2 regions of the Halomonas sp. NYA30 genome follow, and region 2 is predicted to be linked to the other one. Evidence: predicted binding sites of a transcription regulator. Region 2 holds the regulator's gene; the other holds the start of a gene.
What was found. The regulator FliA, encoded in region 2, starts transcription of late flagellar genes. The targets are predictions, from matches to a motif close to CTAAAGTTNNNNNNNNNNCNGCCGATA.

Region 1 (8,097 bases), 850 kb from region 2:
TTAGATCTCACAAGCTTATTAGATCAACTGCGTGAAGCAGAACAGCAAAAGCTGGTGCCCATTCAACAACAGGTTGAATCTGAAGAAGCAAAAATATCCGCGTATGGACAGCTAAAAGGTGGCTTGTCGCAACTACAGACTGCGGCATCTGCACTTAATAACCCTGAGCTTTATGGAGGCTTAACCACTTCTGTAGAGGGAGATGGGGTTCGTGCAACTAGCAGTGATGAAGCACAGCCGGGTCAGTATGCTGTTGAAGTAGAGCAGTTGGCTACTGCTGGCAGTCTTGCAACTGAGCGCGTTACAGCACCAGATGAAACGATTATTGATGGTGATACCGAACTGACATTTACGCTTGCAGACGGCGAGTTGGATCCCATCGCTATTGCAAGTGGAAGCTCTCTCGAAGGTATTCGTGATGCTATTAATACAGAAAGTGATGGTCGCCTGAACGCGTCTATTATCAATGATGGCGAAGGATATCGGTTGTCTGTTAACGCAACAGAAACAGGTGCTGATGCTAGCATCCAAAGCACGAATTTCAGTGACATCTTAGCCACCGACGTTACCACCAGTGATGCGCAGGTAGTGCAAGAAGGTCAAAACGCCCGTATTAACGTAAATGGTATCGGTATTGTCAGCTCTTCCAATCAGATTGAAGGTGCTATTCAGGGGGTGACATTAGATCTAAACGAAGCGAATACGTCTAACACCATCACCATTGCACAGGACAATCAAGCCATCAAGGAGGGAGTACAAGCCTTTGTGGAAGCGTTTAATACGCTTAAAAGTTCCATTGGCGATTTAACAGCGTTTGATGCTGCCAGCGGCCAGGCGGGCCAACTGAATGGTGATAGTGCGACTCGCGTTGTTGAGTCAACGCTACGTGGGGTGCTCAGCGGGATGATGGAAGGGGAAGGCTTACAAACCCTTTCCGACGTTGGTATTTCTCTGCAGGTGGATGGCACCTTAGAGCTAGACGAGAACAAGCTAGATAATGTTATTGGTAACGAGCCTGATGCGCTGGCGAATTTCTTTACAGGAGCCGATAGCAAAAGTGGTATGGCGGGTCAGGTCAATGAGGCTATTGGACAAATGCTGAATGATTCTGGAACTTTGCAAAGCGCCATCAGTGGGTCTGAGCGGCGAGTAGAGTCTTTTGGTGAGCGTTTTTCCCGCACAGAAGGTCGTATCGAGGAGACGGTAGAGCGTTACCGAACACAATTTGCGCAACTGGATACGCTGATGTCTCAAATGAACTCTACCAGTAGCTACTTGACCCAACAGCTTTCAGGGTTGAATCAGCAGCCATCACAAAATTAGCCAAAACAGTAAGTTATCATAAAAATAAATAAGTACGAAGCCAGGTTAGCCAAGCCTAGCTTTTCTCGTTTGATACTAAGAAAAAAGGCTAAAGTTATCGCCTTTTCTGCCGATATACTTTATATGGACAATTTTAGTTAATTATATGGAGAACTGGGCCAATGGCTACGATCACCTCTCTTGGCGTTGGATCAGGGCTAGATCTCACTGGTCTATTGGAACAGCTACGCGGTGCAGAGCGCCAAAAGCTAGCGCCTATCACGCAGCAGAAAGAGCAGCAGACTGCCAAGATTTCTGGCTACGGGCAGTTACAAAACGCTTTGTCTCAGTTTCAGACATCAGTGAATAAACTTAACGATCCTGAGCTTTATCAAAGCTTATCTACCGAAATACGCGGCGGCACTGCTATTAAAGCGACAGCCAGCAGTGAAGCGACTGCAGGACGTTATGATGTGGAAGTTACTCAGCTTGCGCGTGCTGGCAGCTTAGCAACGAATAGCATTCAAGGAGATGATGCGCTTACTAGAGAGCTCACGGGAGCCGGAGCAAGCCTCACGCTGGACTTCGGTAACGATGCTGCTGGCAAACCTACTACCTCTCGTACGATCATCCTGACGAAAGGAGGCTCTCTCGAAGCTATTCGCGACCAGATCAATGATTTCGACTTTGGTGATGGGCCTAAAGTGAACGCTTCTATTGTTAACGATGGCAGCGGTTATCGATTAGCGCTTAGCTCTGCTACTACAGGCAAAGAAGCCTCAATTGATGGTATGACCTTTTCGGAACTTGCGGTTGATGAAGTGCTTGCTGCTGAGACCGCTTATGAAGGTCGCAGCGCCGAATTGAAAGTCAATGGGATTGCGATCACCAGTGAAACCAACACCGTTCAAGGTGCTATCGCTGGCGTCACGCTTAATTTAGAAAAAGTGACCGAACCAGATAGCCCTAATACCGTCGTCGTCGCGCGTAATACTCTGGCCGTGCGTGAAGCGGTTGAAGGCTTCGTAAAAGGCTACAACGATCTTAAAACCAAAATCGGTGAGCTAACCGCCTTCAACGGCGGCGGTGATGCGGCAGGTGATTTGATCGGCGACCGCGCCGTTCGTGCTATTGAGTCTCAGCTGCGCTCAGCACTGGTAGGTAATGTGCCTGGCGGTGATATTACTCGCCTAACAGATATCGGCATTGAGCTGAAAACAGATGGCACGCTTGAGCTTGATTCAACCAAGATGAGCGATGCCGTAGCCAATAATCAAGATGCCGTGGCTGCGTTTTTTGCAGGCGAAAGTGATGATACCGGCATGGGCGGGCAGGTAAGCGAAGTATTAGAGAGAGTGTTAAGCGAAAACGGCGCCTTAGGTAGTGCCCAACGTAGTGCCGAAGGGCGTATCGAGTCACTGAACAGCCGCTTTGAGCGGACTGAAACGTCTATCGAGCGCACCGTTGAGCGCTACCGCCAGCAGTTCACGCAGCTCGATATGATGATGGCGCAAATGAACGCAACAGGCGACTATTTGGCCCAGCAATTGGACATGATGAATTCGCAAATGAAAAATAATTAGTAGTTTGTGAAGAGTTAGCCTTCTTTCTATTAGCCCCTGTCTTCATTGCAGGGGCTTTTTATTGGCGTTTTTGTAGCTAGCTTCCAGCTAGTCGATGTAGGCCTGCTGCTAATGAATAAAGAGATAGCAAGCACTACTGCTTGATACATTTCATTACACAAAAAGTGCATAAAAAATTTAAGTAATTCCTCTGCCTGCCGTTAATTAATATAACGGCAGCAAGCCGTCAGGCAGGCCGATCAGGCCAGTAACTATACGTAGGAGATTCACAATGTCCGTTATCAATACAAACATCACAGCGTTGATTGGCCAAAACAACCTGAAAGGCGCACAAAGCTCGCTGCAGCAAGCGCAAGAGCGTCTGTCTTCTGGCCTGCGTATCAACAGCGCAAAAGATGACGCCGCTGGCCAAGCCATCGCCAACCGTATGAGCAGCACCGTAACTGGCCTGAACCAGGCGGCGCGTAACGCTAACGACGGTATTTCTCTGGCGCAAACCGCTGAAGGTGCGCTGGATCAGGTTAACGACAACTTGCAGCGTATTCGTGAGCTGACCGTTCAAGCACAAAACGACACTAATACTGCACAAGACATTGATTCCATCCAGGAAGAAGTTAACGAGCGCTTGAAAGAAATTGATCGTGTAACGACACAAACACAGTTTAACGGTCGTGACCTGTTCTCTGCCGATGCAACTGCTTCATTCTCTATCCAGGTTGGCGCTAAAGATGGCCAAATCATCAAAATCGATGTTGGCTCTGCATCTAGCTGGAATAAGTTAGATGATACAGCTAGTACTGCTGTACAAGGTGGTTTCAGTGCGTTCGGTACAGGTGATGGCCGTACTGTGGCAGCTTTAGGTTTTGATGTATTAGAAGGACGTGCAACTGGTGCAGGTACTAGTACTGCAATGGCTACCGTAGACACAATGATTGCGTCTATTGACCAAGAGCGCAGTAACTTAGGTGCGATGCAGAACCGTTTCGAAACAGCACTGGACAACATTCAAACTACGTCTACCAACCTGCAGGGTGCTCGTTCGCGTATCGAAGATGCCGACTACGCTGTAGAAGTATCGAACATGACGCGTGCCAACATTCTTCAGCAGGCAGGCACTTCCATGCTGGCCCAGGCGAACCAAACCCCGCAGAGCGTTCTTTCTCTGCTCCAGTAAGACCGTTTTAAACCTAAAGAACCCGGGCCAATGCCCGGGTTTTTTGCCGTTTGTAAGAAGCATTTAATCAGTATAGTGGTACATATCCCCTTTATAGATCGACGTAAAGTAGAGACCCATGGCTAAGAAAAAAGTACGCAAGCAGAAATCAACGGTTGCCCAAAATTACACACGCCATGGAGCTGATTTGGGGTTACCTCAAGCAATGGTCGATGCATTTATGGCGCTCTACAACGCCAGGAAGTTGCCACAAGCGCAACAGGCAGCGCAGCATTTGGTAGAACGCTATCCCCAAAGTGCTTTTTCTTGGAAAGCATTAGGTACAAGCTACCTGGAAGCTGAAAATCCTAGTGAGGCATTAAACCCCCTGTTAAAGTCTGTAGAAATCGATAGTAATGATTTTCTAGCGCTAACAAGTTTGGCGGCAGCATTTTATCAAACAGGAAATAGTGAGCAGGCAATAAAGTATCAAAAACATGCTGTCAATTTACAGGAGAAATATGCTCCAGCCAGATATCGCTTGGCTGAAATGCTAAAAGAGTCAGGGTTGCATAAAGAAGCATTAATGCATGCAGAAGAAGCAAAAGTCCTGGGGATTGATAGTTTACGTGTTGAAGTACTAATAGGTACAATTAAATATCAGCTTCGTGAGTTTAGTGAGTCGTTACTTATTTTTGAAAGGTTAGAAAAAGAATATCCAGAAAATTTTGTCATATATAATAACTTGGGAAATATCAACAAAGACTTAGGGCGTCATAAGAAAGCTGAGGCTTATTATGAAAAGTCTTTAGCAGTACAGCCCGATAATTGGATGGCTTACTCCAATCTGTTCTTCGCTAAGCATTATAATGTTAACTCAACTACATCAGAGATTTTGGAGCTTGGCCGTAGCTGGGAGCAGAAGTTTTCTTTACCTAGACTTGGTTTACATAAAAATTCTAAAGAACCTTTAAAAAAGCTTTCCATTGGTTTGGTTTCCTCTGGATTCCGCTTACATCCTGTAGGTCAAATGATTGCCAGTGCTTTAGAAAATAGCCGCTCTGATATTGATTTTTACGCGTACACAACAAATGATAATAATGATTTTGTAACCGAACAGATTAAAAAATCCTGTAAACAGTGGAGTGCAATCCGCTCTCTTACTCAAAAACAGATAGCTCAAAAAATTTATGACGACAATATAGATATTCTAATAGATCTTTCTGGCCATGGTGATGGCAGCTGCTTGCAGGCAATTTCGATGCGCCCTGCACCACTGTGTGTTAAGTGGGTTGGAGGGCTTGTCAATACGATGGGTCTTGAGTCGATTGACTATTTGTTATCCGATCATATCGAGACGCCTCAAGGCGTGGATAGCCAATATACTGAAAAGCTAATTCGTCTACCGGATGACTACATCTGTTATATGCCTTGCGCTTATGCTCCTCCTACATCTTCACTGCCAGCAGTTAAAAATAATTTTATTACATTAGGTTGTTTAAATAACCCTGCAAAAATCAGTGGTCAATTGCTCAATGAATGGGCGCGTTTAATGCACCAGATACCTGATAGCCGACTTCTTTTAAGAGGCGGGCAGTATGAAAGCGAGGATTTCTGTTGCTGGTTATGGGATGAAATGGCTTCACATGATATTGAGCGTAACCGAGTAATTTTAGAAGGGCCGACAGATCATAAAAATTTTATAGGTACCTATCAGCGTATCGATATTGCCTTAGATACTTGGCCTTACTCAGGTGGTTTGACTACTTGTGAAGCCTTATTAATGGGCGTGCCAGTAGTCACCTTGCCTGGTCCCACCTTCGCGGGTCGACATAGTGCTACCCACCTGATTAATGCAGGGTTGCCAGAACTAGTCACTAATAGCTGGGATGAGTATCGTCAACGAGTAGTTGAGCTTGCCAATGACTTGCCTAATTTGGCGGTTATACGTGCGGGACTACGTACTATTTTGCACTATTCGCCCGTATGCGATGCGCCACGCTTTGCTAACCACTTTAATAATGCCCTACGTGCTATTTGGGTACGCTATTGTGATGGTAAAGCCCCCGAAGCTCTCACCTTCAACAAAGAGGGTGAAATGTGGTTTGCTGATGAAGACAAGCTGGTTGAAATACCCGAGGTTTTGAGCGAAGAATTAGCTGAGGATAAGCCATTTGAATGGAAGTTCGATGAGCCAATAATCATTGTAGATAATGCCGCCGTAATGCCGCGTCATCCTGACTACCCTAAATGGATGGCAAGTGGGCATCTGGCCGTAATCAGCTTTGATCCATCTAGCTTGCTCAACAAAAAAATAGATGAGTTAAAAGAGTATGGTGAACTGCATCACTATCCGCATGCGCTTTTAGGCGATGGTCAGCCTGCTACATTATATGCAACGCTAGATGCCGAAAAAGGCAGTACTCTAAAACCACTGCCGGAAGATCAGCAACCAGAATGCCAGCGTGAAAAGCTTAAGGTGCTTGCTGAGTTACCTATAAGCACTGTGGCTTTGGATAGCATTGAAGCATTGCCAAACGTCGATATGCTTGTGCTGGACGATCTGCATGATGCTATGACGGTGCTAAGAAATGGGGAGCAAACTCTAAAAGGTGTATTGTTGATTCAGGTGAAAGTTGCTTTTCAGCCAACACATGAGAGCCAGCCGAATTTAGCGATGTTACAACATTGGGCTAGCCGAAATAGATTTAATTTTTTTCGCTTAGAAAATATGGAGTATAAAGGCTTAGAACTACATTCAGCAGATGCTATCTTCGTTGCAAACGAAATTAATACTCGAAAAAATAAGTTTAACTGGGTTCTTGCAAATCTATATAGGAAGTTTGATAAAAAAAATATAGCAGATCTAGATGTATTAGCAGGTAATGGTGTTCAATCTAAAATGTACCATTATAAGGATGGCGATGAGCATTTTTTTATTAATCATCAAAAAGGAGAAATGAAGAAGTTGTTGATTGTATGCTCGCGCGGCGAAACATTCATCAAACCTATTGCTGAAATATTTAACAAAAAGCTTGATGTGGAGTATTGGCATCTTGATTACAAGTTGCCGGATATGAAAAGGCTTCAAACACTTATGGACTGGTCGGATGTGACTTGGTTCGAATGGTGCGATGAAGTTGTGGTAAAGGCGAGTAATGAAATACAAAAAAACTGCAAGGTGGTGTGTCGACTACATGGATTCGAAGCCTTTTCTCAATGGCCAAATAAGATTAAAAGTGAGTTTTTGGATCAATTGATATTTGTTTCTGAGCATACACTGGAGTATGTGAAAAGTCGCGGGGTGAATATACCTTCTACTGTTATTCATAATGGTGTGGATATAGAGAGATTCAAATATGAGGAGCGAGCCCCAGGTTTTTCCTTAGCATTTGTTGCGTCATTAAAAACTGTTAAAAATCCTCAGCTTCTTGTTCAAGTGGTGGACAAGTTAGTAAAGATAGACAAAAGGTATACGGTGCATGTTGCAGGGGAGATTAGTGACCCAATTCTTTATCGTTACATAAAACACATGCTAGAGTCTCTGCACATAAAAGAAAATGTGGTTTTTTATGGTCATGTCGAAAATATTGATGCATGGCTTGAAGATAAGAACTACTTAATTTCCACAAGCATTTCTGAATCTTTTGGCTTTAATATCGCTGAAGCTATGGTAAAAGGAATTAAACCACTGATACATAATTGGCCAGGTGCACAAAAACTTTATCCTCAATCATTGGTTTTTAATACGGTTGAAGATGCTGTTGATATGATTTTATCTGGTGACTATAGGTCCAATGAATATAAAGATTATATTAAGAGAAAGTATGCCTTGTCAAAACAGATTTCGGAAATAGAAAAATGTCTTGTTGAGGGAAAAGGCTTAGAAGTTAAAAGCTCTAGTGAAGATATTTGTCATTTTGTATATAATGGAGAAGATGTTAATTTTTATTTGCCTAATAAAAATGATCATATACAAAAAATGATTATTAGAACAGGGACGTTTTATGAAGTATCCATGTTAGAAGACATGCTCGACAGATTTAAAAAGGGTTCTGT
Region 2 (8,097 bases):
ACACGCCGCGCTTGGCAGCAGTTAAAAGAGGCCGACAGCGGCGATGTTAATGCCGAAGTGCGCCTACTCATGGCCAGCGGCTTGGCATCCGTTGCCGGGCATCTTGATGTTGCCGATGATGAAGAGGCGCAAACGCTGCGCGGCGACCTGCTCAATTTATTAGGCACGAGCCGTCGGCGTCGCGATACTGGCATGCTTGATGCGCTGGTTTACGCGTTTATGGCCCGCGATGCGATTCGCCAAATGGGCAGTGTCAGCCGAGAGGGTGTGACGTGAGCGATCAAGATCAAGCTTCAGGGCTGCGTAAGTGGGCGAATCTGCAGCGCCAGCAGCAGGCGGAAGGGGCGGTTGATGTCGCGGCGGCCGAGCATGTGCCAGAACCAGAACAGAGCCCATCGTTATTAACGCCTACGGCTGCAGCAGTAGAAGCAGAAGCGCCTGAGGCGATAGCGCCACCCAGACCCAAAATTCCGCTTATAGTGGTTGGGCTGCCCGGTAGCGGTGCCTCTCAGGTAAACAAAGTCAAAGCACGTCTGGGGCAGTGGTCCACGTTAGGTCGAAGCTGGGCCGGTGACCCTGAAGACTGGGATGTGCATATCGTGGCGGCAGATACTGCTGACCTTGCTCAGTTACGCGCTCAGTACAGCCGTTGGGCACTATGGATCAATAGCGATGCCGATGCCTTTGCTGCCATGTACAGCACCTTGCGCCAGCTACAGGAACACGGTGGGCCGCGTCGTTTGCTAGCGCTTCATGAACCGCATTTGCCGCGCCAGGGATTGCTCGACAACTTGCGTGGTGCCGCCGAATACTACTTAAATATGGAACTACTGGTACTTGCACGATGAGCATACTCCGCCAAGGTGACTAAGCATGCTAAGCTTGCAATTAAGAAGGGCGCTGCCGCTGGTGGCGCTACTGCTAACAGGGTGGTTACTGGCAGGATTAACGGCGAGTGCCCAGGCCGCTACCGGCAGTTGGAGCACCCAGGTTCCTGGGCTGATGGTGGCGATGAGTGATCGGGCAAGCGCTAGCCAAAACGTTTCTCCGCCCGCTGCGGCGAATCTTCGGACAAAGCAGCTTGAGCGTATTCAGTGGCAGTTCAGCCATCCTCCCGGTGCGCTGTTAAACGCTTGGTTGTGCCATCCTGAGCAGTGCGTTGCGTTAACCGGCATGCGCGGGTCCACTACCGCATTGGCAGGACGGACGGCAGGTGTGCCATTGCATTTTCGTTTCGCCTTACGCCCAGGCCAACGGCCGGTTCGAGTGCAGGGGCTGCAAATGATTGTGAACTATCAGTGAAGGCTGTATAGCCGCGAGGCGAAAGGATGTACACAGCACAAGGTAGGATCAAACAGAGTGAGCTGTTGACGCAATATATGCCACTGGTACGACGTCAGGCCTTGACGCTTCAGGTCCGCTTACCAGCCAGCATTGAGCTCGATGACCTTATTCAAGCAGGGATGGTAGGGCTGCTGGAAGCGCTCGGTCGCTTTGATGCTACCCAAGGTGCGACCTTTGCGACCTTTGCCAGCCAACGAATTCGCGGTGCGATGATGGATGAATTGCGCACCCGCGATTGGCTGCCCCGCAGTGTGCGTCGTTCAGCGCGCGCAGTAGACAATGCCGTTCGCCAGTTAGAACAACAGCTGGGGCGAGCACCGGAAGAGAACGAAATCGCCCACCATCTTGAAATGCCGTTGAGTGAATACCAGCAGCTCCTCAATGACACCAACAGTGGCCAATTGCTGCCGTTTGAAGAGCTGGTGGCCGATGGCGGCGAGCCGGTCAGTAATGAACTGAGCAACTCACCGTTCGAGCAGTTGCTTGATGGCCAGCAGCGGCAAACGCTGATTGATGCGATTGACGCACTGCCAGAGCGTGAAAAACTGCTCATGGCACTGTATTACCAGGAAGAACTCAACCTCAAGGAAGTAGGGGCTGTGTTGGGCGTAACGGAATCACGCGTTTCTCAACTACACAGTCAGGCCGTCAGCCGTTTACGTGCGCGTTTACACGACTCGGCATAACACCTCTTTTTTACTCACTTGTGACCGGCAAGGAGCCGTGGATGAATCCTTCGACGCTGATAGGTATATTTGCCAGCATATTGCTGCTGGTCAGTGTACTGTTTTTGACCGCAGAGTCCCCTTCAAGCTTTATCAATTTGCCGGGCCTGGCCATTGTGGTGACTGGTACGTTGGCGGCTACCTTTATCAGCTATCCGCTGAGAGAAGTGCTCCGTGTGGTGCGGTTGGTGGGCCTAGTATTCCGGCGCGAAAACACCTATATGCGTGACGATATCCGGGAACTGGTCGATATGTCACGACTGTGGTTTAAAGGCGATGTGCGGGCGGTTGAGCGCGAGCTAGAGCATACCCGCAATCCGTTTTTACGCACCGGCATTCAACTGGTGATCGCCAACACCAAAGAGGACGAAATTTTTGACATGCTGCGCTGGCGCATTGCCCGCCTGAAAGCGCGTGAACAGGCTGAAGCACAAATATTTCGCACCATGGCCACCTATGCACCCGCGTTTGGCATGATCGGCACCCTGGTGGGGCTGGTGAACATGCTGGAAGTCATGGATGCTGGCGACCTGCAGGTCATTGGCCCACGCATGGCGGTGGCACTGCTGACCACCTTCTACGGCATTTTACTCGCCAATTTGGTGTTTAAGCCGATTGCAGTGAAGCTAGAGCGCCGGACCGAAGAGCGCTTGATTACCATGAACATGGTTTTGGAAGGCATCTCACTGATCACTAAGCGCCGTCTGCCCTCGTTCATTGAAGAGACCCTTAACTCGTTTGTGGCCAATTACCACGATGAAATTCGTGATAACAGCGTCAAACCAAGACCAGACTCCTCGGTTAGTTCGGCGGCGAAGGGATAGTTATCATGTTAGACCGTGATACCCGTCACGCCCTGGAAATACCGGTCTCGCCTGGGGAGGGCGAAGAGGGATGGCTAACCAGCTATCTTGATGTGCTGACGCTGCTCATCACGCTATTTGTCCTCTTGCTTTCACTGACGCCACCGGGGGGTGGTGAAGCGGCGGATACGGCTTTTATGCGCTCGGCTAGCGCTGTATCATCGCTGCCGCTAGCGTCACTTGCCACAGGTATACAGCCCCGCCACCAAGGGCTGCAGCCGCAGTTTTCCGGGCTCAATATTCCTGGAGTGAGCGTGTCGCAAGGGCGTGAAGGGGTCACACTGCGTATTGATAACAGCCTATTATTTTCCAGTGGCCAAGCAGTGTTGACGCCTCAAGGGCGCGGCGTGGTTGAAAGCCTTATCGATGTATTAGCCAGTTTTGACGGGCAGATTTCGGTGGAAGGTCATACCGATAGCGTACCCATTTCGACAGCGCGCTTTCCCTCTAATTGGGAGCTTTCATCCGCGCGGGCTATTGCCGTCGTGCGTCATTTAGAGCGCCAAGGGTTCAATATTTCTCATATGCGGGCCGTCGGCTATGCTGACACCCAACCCATGGAAACGAACGCAACCGCGGATGGCCGAGCGGCCAACCGGCGCGTAGAGCTGTTGTTGAGGCAGCAGGTCGAAGGGTGAATAGATTCTTGAGGCCACGCCTGTGTCCATGTACCGCCCGCTATTACAGTCGTTTGGTGCCCTGCTGGTTTTAGATGCCGATTGTCGGCGTATCCAAGCTACCAGCACAAATTTAACCCGCTTAACCGGCATTGAGTGCCCTGAAAACGGGGAGTTAAGTCTTGCCTGCGTGTTGGGCAAACGCCTTAGCCAGCGGGTACGCCGTGAGCTTCAGGGGCAGCAACGCTTGCCTGGGCCATTGGCGTTTATTCGCCCTAAGCACAGTAGCGTACGTTTTCAACTGCATGCTTACCGAGAGGATGAGCAAGTTATTGTTGAAATTGAGCCTCTCAATCCCCTCGGCAAGCGGCGTCTACTGGGGACGGTGAACGAACGGTTGATGCACTTGGCTGAAGCGACTCATCAAGAGGAGCTACTCGACTCCTTGGTACATGCTATACAACAGCTCACCGGCTATGATCGTGTCAGCGTGTGCCATTTCGATAGTGATTGGCATGGCTTAATGGTTGCCGAAGCGCAGGGAGAGCATTTGCCTCCGCTACTGGGCCAGCGCTTTCCCGCTAGTGACTTTCCTAGCACGTTGCGACTGAGCTATGAAAATCACCCTGTGCGGTTGATTGAAGACGTTAATGCTCCGCCTGAAACGCTGATGCCCGCTTGTTCCGCCACACGCTTAAGCGGCAGTTTTTTACGTGCCCCGGCTCCAGAAAGGCAGCGCTACCTAAAGCGCATGGGGGTGCGTGGTTCGCTGAGTTTAGCCATGCAAGGAGATACTGGCCTGTGGGGCTTGGTGTTTTGCCACTCGGCAAGCCCGCATTCAGTTGAGCCATCGGTACGCGATGCCGTACGCACCTTAGTGCAAATGGCCACGCAGCGCATGCTGTTACTGCGGGCGCGTCAAGAAGCGCGCTACTTACAGCGCGTACAGGATAGCTTGATATTGAGTGCACGAGCGCCCAGTGAGCCGCAGAGCCCCCAGCAGCTACTCCATGAGCAGGCGGCTACCTGGATGAAGCTGTTTCGCGCCCATGGCATCGTTCTCTGGGTGAATGGGGGCGCTTATCAAGCGGGCGTGACGCCTGCCCCGGAAGCTATAAGTCAGTTTGTGTTACGCCTCGAAAGAGCCCACGTACATAGCGGACCTTGGTGCACACGTGAGCTGGCCAAAGAGCCGTTAACCTGCTCGTTAGCGATGCCAGAACAGTGCGGTGCCTTAGCCGTGCCGCTGCTCATGAACTCGACTCAGCGCGCTTGGTTGCTCTTTTTTCGTCCTGAGCAGGTGGAAACATTGTATTGGGCGATGCAACCTGCCACTGAGCAACAACCAGCGGCGATAGCGGTCCCGTCGGTTGCTTGGCATGAAGAAGTGGTGGGCAAGAGCGAAGCGTGGCAATGGGTAGAGCGGTTAGCCGCGGTAGATTTGGGAGAAGATCTAACGCTGGCCATTTCAGCCTATGAAATCAGTTCCCTGAATATGCACTTAGAGCGTGAGCGCAAAGCCCTGGCGGAAGCTAATCAACGGCTTGAGCAATTAGCGCATTTTGATCCCTTAACCAAAGTGTGGAACCGTTATCGCATTGAAGAGGCGATCAATGCCGAGCTGGTGGCTGCCAAGCGCTATGCGGCCGCCTTTGCCCTGTTACTGTTTGATGTGGACAATTTCAAGCAGATCAATGACACCCACGGCCATAGCGTAGGTGATGATGTGCTGGTGGCTTTGGCGAGCTTGGTAGAAAGCTCGCTGCGTGGCTGCGACCACTTGGGGCGCTGGGGAGGCGAAGAGTTTATTGTGCTGGCGACCCACTCGGACATTAATGCCGCCCTTGGCTTGGCCGAGCGGCTGCGCTCGCTAGTGGCTGAGCTGCATATAGAGGGGCTTGAGCAAACGGTGACGGTAAGTATTGGTGTGGCCGTTTGGCAGCCGGGCGACAGCTGTAAAACCATTATCTCTCGGGCAGACGATGCTATGTACCGCGCTAAACATGGCGGACGTAACCGCGTTGAAATGGCGCCTGAGCCTGTGATGCCGATCTAATCATTCACACCTTAATGGGTTCCGCTACCTTCACACTGGGTGAGCATCCGGTTAATCGCCGCGTCGGCGCCTTGCAGGCTAAAGGTCATATACCAAGGCTCGCGCTCTGCCTGGTCAAAACCGAGAAATAACTGCTCGCCCTGGCGCATGTCGGCCATCAGCGCCGTTAAGTCGCTTAAGTAAAAGTGGGCATAAAACCCGTCGTCGCCGCGTTCGGTTATAAACTCCGCCATGGTATCAATCACGGGCTGCTCATCAATGCGTAGCCTGGCGGGTACTAAGTTCACTGCACGGCTTTCACCTTGCTGCTGCTCAAGCGTCACGCGCATCTCCAGCCAGGGTAAATCACAAACGCCTGCGGTGGCGTTCAGGCTTAGGGTGGCATCAGAATAGCTGTGAGTTTCTATCGCCCGGTAGTGTCGTTCACTCCCCAATGACAGTGTCATCGACTGCCAATGTTCGTGGGTAGCCACGTCGTCGGTATTAAATGTGGCTGCGTTAGCCATGGACGTTGCGACCATCAATGAGACGACCATTGCCGCCGTAACGAATATAGGCGCTAGCATAGCGATTACCATTGAGGCGTGGAAACGCAGGGCGAGCGTCGCCGTGATGATGTGAGCCATGTAACCAAAATCCCTAGACGATTAACCGGAAAAACAGTCTATAGCGTGTTTGAGACTGTCAAAAGAGTAACGCGCTGATTTTTCTATATATGGTAGAAAATAGTTAAAAAAGTGCCTCATATGGTGGAAAGTCAAGTCTATACTTCACTCCGATGCCACGTATAATCGCCCCATTTGAGCGCTATATTCACCCCCGTTGTGAAGGAGTTTTGCGACATGAGCACCGCTGCTAAGGCTATCAAGACCTCTAATGACGTCCCGATGCAGGCCCCCTCGCGGGAGATCTGGGATGCCAAGTACCGCCTCAAGGATCGTCATAGCCAGCCCGTCGACCAAGATGTCGGTGCTACATTTGAGCGTGTTGCTCGCGCCCTTGCAGCGGTGGAAGGAGACAAGGCAGAAGAGTGGTTGCCGAAATTCCGCTGGGCGCTGGAGCATGGCGCTATTCCTGCCGGTCGCATTCTCTCTAATGCGGGCGCAGAGGCTTACAAGCCAGCGGTAAGCCTGATCAACTGCACCGTCTCGCGCACCATTCGCGACTCCATGCGCGATATTCTCGACTCCGTCGTGGATGCGGGTATGACGCTAAAATCAGGGGCGGGTATCGGCTACGACTTCTCGACACTACGCTACAAAGGCGCGTTTGTGTTTGGTGCTGGCGCAGGCACCAACGGCCCGCTGGCATTTATGGATATCTACGACAAGATGTGCTTCACCGTCGCCTCTGCCGGTGGTCGGCGTGGTGCTCAGATGGGCACCTTTGATGTAGGACATCCGGACGTACGTGAGTTTATTCAGGCCAAGCGCGAAGCGGGGCGTCTGCGTCAGTTTAACCTTAGCTTGCTGATCACCGACGAGTTTATGGAAGCGGTGAAAAACAATACCGACTGGCCGTTGGCCTTTCCACTGCACCCTGGTGAGAAAGAGGACGTTAAAGCGGAAGACTTGATCTACCGTGACTGGCCGGTAGTGGAAGAGGGCTACACGGTGGATGCCGAAGGTCGCGTCGCCTGCCGTATTGTGGAAGTGATCAAAGCGCGCGAATTATGGGACACCATCATGTCCTCTACCTATGACTACGCCGAGCCAGGTTTCATCCTGATCGACCAAGTCAACCGCATGAACAATAACTGGTTCTGTGAGGATATCCGCGCCACCAACCCCTGTGGCGAGCAGCCGCTGCCGCCGGAAGGCGCCTGCCTGCTGGGCTCCGTCAATCTGACCAAGTTCGTGATCGATCCTTTTGGCGCCGAACCGCGCTTTGACTGGGAGCGTTACCGTAAGGTCGTCGCCATCTTTACCCGCATGCTCGATAACGTGGTCGAGATTGCCGGCCTGCCGCTGCCCCAGCAGCAGCGTGAAATCGAAGCCAAGCGCCGCCACGGCATGGGCTTTTTGGGCCTGGGGTCGACGCTCACTATGCTCAAAATTCCTTATGGCTCCAAGCAGTCACTGGTGTTTACCGATGAAGTGAGCCGCCACCTGGCGATTGAGGGCTGGAAGCAGGCGCTGGAACTCTCTAAAGAGAAAGGCATGGCGCCGGTGCTTGAGCAGGAGCACACCATTACCCCCAAGATGCTGCGCGAGCGCCCACAACTGGCCAAAGATGGTTATGAAGTGGGCGATCAAGTACCGGGGCGTATTCTGCACGCCCGTTACAGCCAGTACATGGCCCAAGTGGCCGAGCTTGAGCCCGAACTGGTCGCACAGCTGGCCGAGTATGGCGCACGCTTTACTCACCACAGCTCGATCGCGCCGACCGGCACGATCAGCCTGTCGATGGGGAACAACGCCTCCAACGGTATCGAGCCCTCTTTCTCGCACCGCTACTTCCGCAATATTATCCAGTCGGGCAAGAAGACCAAA

Region 1: ACWI0H_RS18100 (flagellin N-terminal helical domain-containing protein) is a predicted target of FliA. The motif match lies at 3,062-3,088, and genes of this name have one in related genera.

The regions. Positions count from the first base shown of each region.
Region 1 is NZ_OZ334477.1:3,895,815-3,903,911, reverse strand. It holds gene fliD (flagellar filament capping protein FliD) at 1-1,323, shown strand, start outside; gene fliD (flagellar filament capping protein FliD) at 1,485-2,885, shown strand; gene ACWI0H_RS18100 (flagellin N-terminal helical domain-containing protein) at 3,157-4,059, shown strand; gene ACWI0H_RS18095 (FkbM family methyltransferase) at 4,178-8,097, shown strand, end outside.
Region 2 is NZ_OZ334477.1:140,299-148,395, forward strand. It holds gene flhF (flagellar biosynthesis GTPase FlhF) at 1-276, shown strand, start outside; gene ACWI0H_RS00650 (hypothetical protein) at 273-848, shown strand; gene ACWI0H_RS00655 (flagellar protein FlhE) at 874-1,302, shown strand; gene ACWI0H_RS00660 (RNA polymerase sigma factor FliA) at 1,329-2,030, shown strand; gene ACWI0H_RS00665 (motility protein A) at 2,072-2,893, shown strand; gene ACWI0H_RS00670 (OmpA/MotB family protein) at 2,899-3,570, shown strand; gene ACWI0H_RS00675 (sensor domain-containing diguanylate cyclase) at 3,599-5,605, shown strand; gene ACWI0H_RS00680 (hypothetical protein) at 5,617-6,141, opposite strand; gene ACWI0H_RS00685 (adenosylcobalamin-dependent ribonucleoside-diphosphate reductase) at 6,448-8,097, shown strand, end outside.